2 regions of the Mesorhizobium sp. ORM8.1 genome follow, and region 1 is predicted to be linked to the other one. Evidence: riboswitches for the same ligand, from Rfam matches in the RefSeq annotation. Region 1 holds a riboswitch; the other holds the start of a gene.
What was found. A riboswitch is a leader RNA that binds a small molecule or an ion and turns the genes downstream of it on or off. The one in region 1 is predicted to bind thiamine pyrophosphate.
Positions count from the first base shown of each region.

Region 1 (3,613 bases):
GCATGCCGCCGGAAAGCTCGGCCGGCCAGGCGCGCTCGAAGCCGGCAAGGCCGAACTCGGCAAATAATGGCGCCACGCGTAGCCGCGCGGCTCGGCGCGGCACGCCCTGCACCTCAAGCCCCAGCGTCGTATTGTCGATGACGCGCCGCCACGGCATCAGCGCGTCGCGCTGCGGCATGAAGGCGAAGCAGCGGCCGTGGTCGTCGAGCGGCGCGCCGTCGAAATGCATCTCGCCGCCGCCCTTGAGCGCGCCGGTGAGCAGTTGGAACAGCGTCGACTTGCCGGCACCGGACGGTCCGAGGATCGAGACGAACTCGCCCGCGCCGACGTCAAGCGAAATGCCAGCCAGCACATCGAGCGCGCCAAAACTTTTGCGCACGTCGCGGAGCTCGAGCCGGGTCATGGCCGACCCTCGTTCGAACGCTCCACCTCGCGCCCCGCCCGCTCACTCCTTGTCCGCTCCCAGGGCATGGCAAGGCGCTGGACGAGCACGGCGAGGCCGAACAAAGCCAGCGTCAGCGCCGAGCTGACGGCGACGGCGGCAAGCACCAGATCGGGCCGGAAATTGTTCTTGGCGCTGAGCATGTAGATGCCGAGCCCCTTCGCAGCACCCGCATATTCGGCGAAGATCGCGCCGACCACCGCATAGGTGATGGAGATGCGCAAGCCGGCGAAGAAATAGGGCAGCGCCGACGGCAGCCGCGCCAGCCAGAAGACGCGCCAGCGCCCTGCCCCCATGGCGGCGAGCATCTGCGCGATCTCGCTCGACGTCGAAGCATAGCCCTCGACCAGCGCCACCATCATCGGAAAGAAGGTGACCAAAGCCACCAGCATGATTTTTGGCAACAGCCCGAAGCCGAACCACAGCACCACCAGCGGCGCGATCGCCACCAGCGGCAAAGTCTGGCTGGCGATGAGCAAGGGAAACAGCGCGCGGCGCAGGCGCGGCAGGAAATCCACCAGCGCCGAAAAGGTGAAAGCCGCGGCGAGCGAGCAGGCAAAGCCGGCCAGCGTGGCGCGGATGGTGGGGAGTGTTTTCGGCCAGCGCCGCGCGGTTCTCCCAGGCCTGCGCCAAGACGCGGGATGGTGCCGGCAGCACGGTGGGCGCGATGCCGCCGAGGCGGGCGTAGAGCTCCCAGGCGAGGAGCAGGACGGCGAATGCGACGGCGGCGGGGAAGGCTTTGGCGAAGGCCGAGGTGAAGGCTGATCTCCCCCTTGTGGGGGAGATGGCCGGCAGGCCAGAGGGGGGCGCGAAGGAACGCCAACGTCCGATGTTTGCATTGCAGGATTAGGCGAACGCCGCGCGTGTAACCAGTTGATAGGTCGGCGGGACAGCGCCCCCTCTGCCTTGCCAGGCATCTCCCCCACAAGGGGGAGATTGGCCGTCACCGCGTGCTTCGCCAATCTCGGACGATTCCTCTTGCGGCGCGGAATCACACATAACAGCCACCACGCTCTCCTCGACGAACGCGCGCTCAAACCGCGCTTGGGCTGTTCGCCGAAATCGTGATGTCGAGGGTCACATGCCCAGCGCCCGGCCCGAAGCGGCAGAAGGCTTCATTAAGCGTCGCAAACACCGCGCCGGCATCGCCGCGCAGCTTGGTGCAGAAATTCTTGGAGCGATCGAAGACGCCGGAGTTCTTCAGAAAATCGATGCAGCCATAGATCTCGTCCATGTGGTCGCCGGTGCCCATCACATAGAGCGAGAATTGCGCCGCTGTCGGTTGGCCGGTCGAGGGGTTTGCGCGACGGCGCGCAGGGCTGCGGCCTTGCGTTCGTCAAGCGGGATCACCGGGCCCCCGATCTCCTCGGAGCGGCAGATCGGATCGTCGGGCTCACCGGGGCAGCCGCGCGAGACGGCCGCCGAAAGCACGCAGTGCTTGCCGCTTCTGGCCGCCGCCACGAACAGGTCGCGCATGGCCGGGAACAGCACCTCGGGCGGTCCGACCAGAAGCGTCGAGATATCATCGGTCTCGATGCGCAGCTTGTCGCGGTAGGGACCGAGCGCGCCCAACGCGCCGAGGATGACGCCGACGAAATCGTCGGTCATCGGATAAAGGGAAATCTGTGCACCGGAAAACATCGCCCGCCTCGCTCCGCTGGTATTATCCAGATCAGCTTTAGGGTCCGGAAGCTTGCCGCCGCCATCTCAGCCCCGACCATACGGAGCACCCCTGTGGATGCGGAATTTAAGCACTGTTTGCGACGATGGGGAAGCGGTTTTTGCGATCGTCGGTTGGGTCAGGCAGACCATCTCCCCTTAAGGGGAGATGGCCCGTTATAAGATTCTTGCGAATTTCCTATAACGGGCAAATTACCGCTAAATCGTTCAAATTGTACGAATCCCGCTTGACTGCTCTTCGTACATAAAGTACGATTTCTTCTTTGAGGGAATCTCCTTGAGCACCGCCAACCATGCCGCTTTCGCCGACCTCTCCCGCCCTTTGCTGTCGCCTTTGCCGTTGGACGAACGGGAGCGTCTCGCCGGCGCCTGGCGCATGGCGAGCCAGGACATCGCCGACGACATCCGCTTCATCCGGCAATATCTTAAGGTGATTGCCGAGAGGAATGTGCGCCTGTCGACCGGAACGCTGGTGCATGGCAGCGCCTATGTCGCAGCATGCGCGGCATGGCTGCCGGAAACCGAGGCGCGGTATCTGAGAAACCTCAGGCTGATCAGCGAGTGCGAGAGCGCGATGATCGCCGCCGGGGTAAGGTTTGCGAAGTCGAGCGATGCGTGGGATGCGTGAGACCGTAGCCGCTCCGGAGGCCGACCGGGCGCATCGCCACAGCCCTCGGACATAACCTCCCAAGGCGGTCAAACGCACCCTTGCGTGAGCTGTTGAAAATGGACCGGGCCGTCAGGCCTTCTTCTTGGCGGGAGCCTTTGCCTTGGCGGGTTTTTCCGCCTTGGCGGCTTTCGGCTTGCCAGCTTTTGCCGCCGCCTTTTTGGCTTTCGGCTTCTCGCCGTCGACCTCGGCTGTCGCCTGGTCCCAATGCTCCATATGCGAGCCTTCCGGCCGGCCGGCCTGTTCCCAGATTTCGTGCGCCCGCTGGCGAATACGCTCGTGCCTGTCGTCCGTCACTGTCGTCTCCTTGGCTTGGGACCGATCACCGAAGAGAAACATTAGCCGAATTTTCGCGCGCCGTCTTGCACGGAGACTCGAGTTGTCGCCGGGTTTCGCATGCAGCCGTCTCAATGTGGGTCGGATACCATCGCGACACCCAACTGCGCGGCTTTCTTGGTGATCAGCCCGGCGAGGTCGGCGTCCGAGCGGTCGGTTCCGGTGCGCTCGCGCAGCAATGAGATTGCCTGCCCCATCGACAGCAGCGCGGTTCGACGTTCAGCCAGCAGCTTATCGACATGCTGGACGAGGTTGGGCGATTCGACATGGGGGTGATGCATAACGACTCCTTTCTGAATTTGCTTCGTTCAGAGAAGCCGACACCCTCCCGCCGCTGCACGGCGGGAGGGTCGGGGCTCGTCAGCGCCCAACTACACTACTGAATGACCTGGACGACGCGACGCGTCGACGGGTCGACCAGCACTGTGTGGTCGTTGACGACCACATAGCGGTACCGGACATCCGGCACCTGCTGCAGCTCGACGGTG
Region 1 is NZ_CM132600.1:873,286-876,898, forward strand. It holds gene ACVDG8_RS04545 (ABC transporter ATP-binding protein) at 1-403, opposite strand, end outside; partial or broken gene ACVDG8_RS04550 (ABC transporter permease) at 400-1,237, opposite strand; partial or broken gene ACVDG8_RS04555 (YkoF family thiamine/hydroxymethylpyrimidine-binding protein) at 1,476-2,083, opposite strand; TPP riboswitch at 2,074-2,186, opposite strand; gene ACVDG8_RS04560 (hypothetical protein) at 2,400-2,750, shown strand; gene ACVDG8_RS04565 (DUF2934 domain-containing protein) at 2,862-3,086, opposite strand; gene ACVDG8_RS04570 (hypothetical protein) at 3,197-3,406, opposite strand; gene ACVDG8_RS04575 (DUF1236 domain-containing protein) at 3,502-3,613, opposite strand, start outside.

Region 2 (3,613 bases), 3.6 Mb from region 1:
AAAGGCGCGTGGCCAAAGGCAGGTTGAAGAAGACATGCGCGACCAGGATGCCGGAGAGCCCATAGATCCCCGGCCATTCTCCAGCGCCGAGGGTCCCAAGGACGCCGGCAAAATATCCGGCACGGCCATAGAGCGCCAACACACCAAGCGCGGCGACGATGGCTGGCAGCGCCAGCGGCACCGTGAAAAGCTGCAGGATCAGGCGACGTCCCGGGAAATCTGGATGCCGCGACAGGGCGCGCGCCACCAGCAATGCCGGCGCGACCGACAATAGCGTCGACAGCAGGGCTTGCCAGAGCGTGAAGCGGGCGACGCGGAAGAGGTAACCATCGAAGGCCGAGACGGCGCCAGAGAGGTCGTGCGCGCCTTCGAGCAAGAGCCCGGCGAAAGCGCCGCCAATGAGCAAGGCGATGGCCGCAAGCGCGACAACGCCGGCGGTGATGCGGGAGTCAGGACGCTTGGCGGATTGCACGCTGCACCTTGGCGGAATTTACCGAGCGCCGCGTTCCGTCGCGCCCCCTCTGTCCTGCCGGACATCTCCCCCACGAGGGGGAGATCAGCTGTCGCACCGGCTTTCGCCAATCTCCAACGTTGCAATAAGAGGCAGGGCGCCAAAACAGCCAATCTCCCCCTTGTGGGGAGATGTCCGGCAGGACAGAGGGGGGCGCCGTAGAGCGATCATCTTCCGATCATACAGGCAAAGCTACTTGCTCATCACCGCCAGCCACTCATCCACCCAGGCCTTGCGGTTGGCCGCCACCTCCTCCGGGCTGAACAGCAAGGTCTTGGTCGGCTTCACCAGTTTGTCGAAGGCCGGGTTGAGCGGCTTGTCGGTCTTGCCGGCCGGGAACATCCAGTTGGTTTCCGGAATGACGTCCTGGAACTTCGGCCCGGTCATGAAGGCGATGAATTTTTGCGCCAGCGGGTTTTTCGCGCCGGTCGTGGTGATGCCGGCAACTTCGATCTGCAGATACTCGCCTTCCTCGAACGAAGCCGCCTGGTAGCGCTCGGTGTTCTCGGCCACCATGTGGTAAGCCGGCGAGGTCGTGTAGGAGAGCACCATCGGCGCCTCGCCCTTGGTGAACAGGCCGTAGGCTTCGCTCCAGCCCGGCGTCACCGTCAGCACTTTCGTCTTGAGCTTGGCCCAGGCCTCCGGCGCCTTGTCGCCATAGACCGACTTGACCCAGAGCAGCAGGCCCAGCCCCGGCGTCGAGGTGCGCGGATCCTGGATGACGATCTTGTCGGTGCCGGCGCCTTCCACCAGGTCCTTCAGGCTTTTCGGCGGCGTTTTCAGCTTCTGCGTGTCATAGACGACCGCGAAGTACCCGTAGTCGAAGGGCACGAAAACATCGTCGCTCCAGCCGCCCGGAACGTTGCTTGCGGCCACCGCGCCATGCGGCGCGAACAGCCCGCTCGCCTTGGCGTCGGCGGTCAGGTTGGTGTCGAGGCCAAGCACGACATCGGCCTTGGTGCCGGCGCCTTCCAGCTTGACGCGGTTGAGCAGCGCCACGCCGTCGGCAACCGAGACGAATTCGAGATCGCAGCCGCATTCGGCCTCGAATTCCTTCTTCACGGCCGGACCGGGGCCCCAGTCGGCGGTGAAGCTCTCATAGGTATAGACGGTGAGCTTGTCTTTCGCCGCGGCAGGGCACGCCATAAGCGAGACAAGGCCGGTTGCCAGAATAAGATGTGACAGTAGCGAGCGCATCGGCGCCTCCTTCGTTCGAGTGACAAGGAATTGAGGCGTCGGACGGTCCGAAACGTCTAATCCCTCCGCCGGTACAAACCGGATCAGGTTCAGCGGGTTGGCTTTCTGGCCTCTCAGCCGGATCAAGTCCGGCACCCCGTTAGAGCGTTTCGACAGATAGGCCCGGCCGAAGCGGCGCGCAAGCGGAAGTTTGCCGGGCATCTAATGTTCGGATGGCGGCCCTGGAGATGACGTATGGAGCCGCCCGGCTTCCGTTTCACCCGGCGGGCTGGTAAGGGCCACGGCCATGGGCACATTCACCATCCTGCTTGGCGGCGAGCTTATCCGCACACCTCGGCTTGAACGCCAGATCGAAGGCTCGCGCGTCATCGCCGCCGATGCCGGCATCGGCCATGCCCGCATGCTGGGCATCGTGCCGGAATTGTGGGTCGGCGATTTCGATTCGGTGCCGGCCAACCTGCCGGAAAACCTGGCCGCCGTGCCGAAGAGCGTGTTCCCGGCCGAGAAAGACAAGACGGATGGCGAGCTGGCCATCGCCGAAGCGCTGGATCGCGGCGCGACCAGTCTCATTCTCGCCGGCGCCTTCGGCGGCAAGCGGGCCGACCACGCTTTCCTGCATCTGGCGCTTGCCGTGCGCCTGGCTGAGGCGGGCATCACGGTCCTTTTGACCAGCGGCGCCCAGGAAGGCGTTCCCATCCTGCCCGGCAAGGCCGGTTTCGACTACGTCGACGGTACGCTGTTTTCAGTGCTTGGCTTCTCCGACCTGTCCGGCCTGACGGTTACCGGCGCCAAATGGCCGCTCGATCATGTCGAGGTGGCGTTCGGCTCCTCGCTTACTATATCAAACGAGGTCAGAGGCCGGCTCGGCATCGCGCTGGAGCGCGGCAGGGCGCTGCTTCTGGCCCACCCTCATCCCCTCCCAGAAAGCTGATATGGCGCCGCCACTCCTCAATCTCGACGGCATAAAACTGACCTTCGGCGGCGCGCCGCTGCTTGACGGCGCAGCACCTAGTGCCTCCGCCGGCGACAAGATCGCCCTGGTCGGGCGCAACGGTTCCGGCAAATCGACGCTGCTCAAGATCGCCGCCGGCATCATCGAGCCGCAGGACGGCGAAGTGTTCCGCCAGCCTTCCGCGACCGTGCGCTATCTGCCGCAGATGCCCGATATGGACGGCTTCGCAACCGTGCGCGCGTATGTCGAGGCTGGTCTCGGCCCGGCCGACGATCCGCACCGCGCCACCTATCTGATGGAGCATCTCGGCCTCACCGGCGAGGAGCGCCCGAACGATCTTTCCGGCGGCGAGGCGCGGCGCGCCGCCCTTGCCCGCGTCATGGCGCCCGAGCCTGACATCCTGCTCCTCGACGAACCGACCAACCATCTCGACCTCTCGGTCATCGAATGGCTGGAAGAGGAGCTTGCCCGCACATCCTCCGCCGTCATCCTGATCTCGCACGACCGCCGCTTCCTCGAACGCGTCACGCGCGCCACGGTCTGGCTCGACCGTGGCCAGACACGGCGGCTCGACAAGGGCTTTGCCCATTTCGAGGAATGGCGCGACCAGGTGCTGGAAGAGGAAGAGCGCGAGCAGCACAAGCTCGGCCGCCAGATCGTGCGTGAGGAACATTGGCTGCGCTACGGCGTGACGGCCAGGCGCAAGCGCAACATGCGCCGCCTTGGTGAACTCCAGACCATGCGCCAGCGCTTTCGCGGCCATCGCGGCGCCGAAGGCACCGCGACCATGGTGGCGAGTGACGCAGCCGAATCCGGCAAGCTGGTGATCGAAGCCAAAAATATCGAGAAGAGCTTCGGCGACCTGACCGTGGTCAAGGGTTTTTCGACCCGCATCCAGCGCGGCGACCGCGTCGGCCTTGTCGGCCCGAACGGCGCCGGCAAGACGACGCTTC
Region 2 is NZ_CM132600.1:4,427,032-4,430,644, reverse strand. It holds gene thiP (thiamine/thiamine pyrophosphate ABC transporter permease) at 1-472, opposite strand, end outside; gene thiB (thiamine ABC transporter substrate binding subunit) at 704-1,708, opposite strand; TPP riboswitch at 1,752-1,857, opposite strand; gene ACVDG8_RS22270 (thiamine diphosphokinase) at 1,995-2,639, shown strand; gene ACVDG8_RS22265 (ABC-F family ATP-binding cassette domain-containing protein) at 2,641-3,613, shown strand, end outside.
Region 2: linked by a shared signal. The riboswitch ahead of thiB (thiamine ABC transporter substrate binding subunit) and the one ahead of ACVDG8_RS04555 (YkoF family thiamine/hydroxymethylpyrimidine-binding protein) in region 1 are both predicted to bind thiamine pyrophosphate.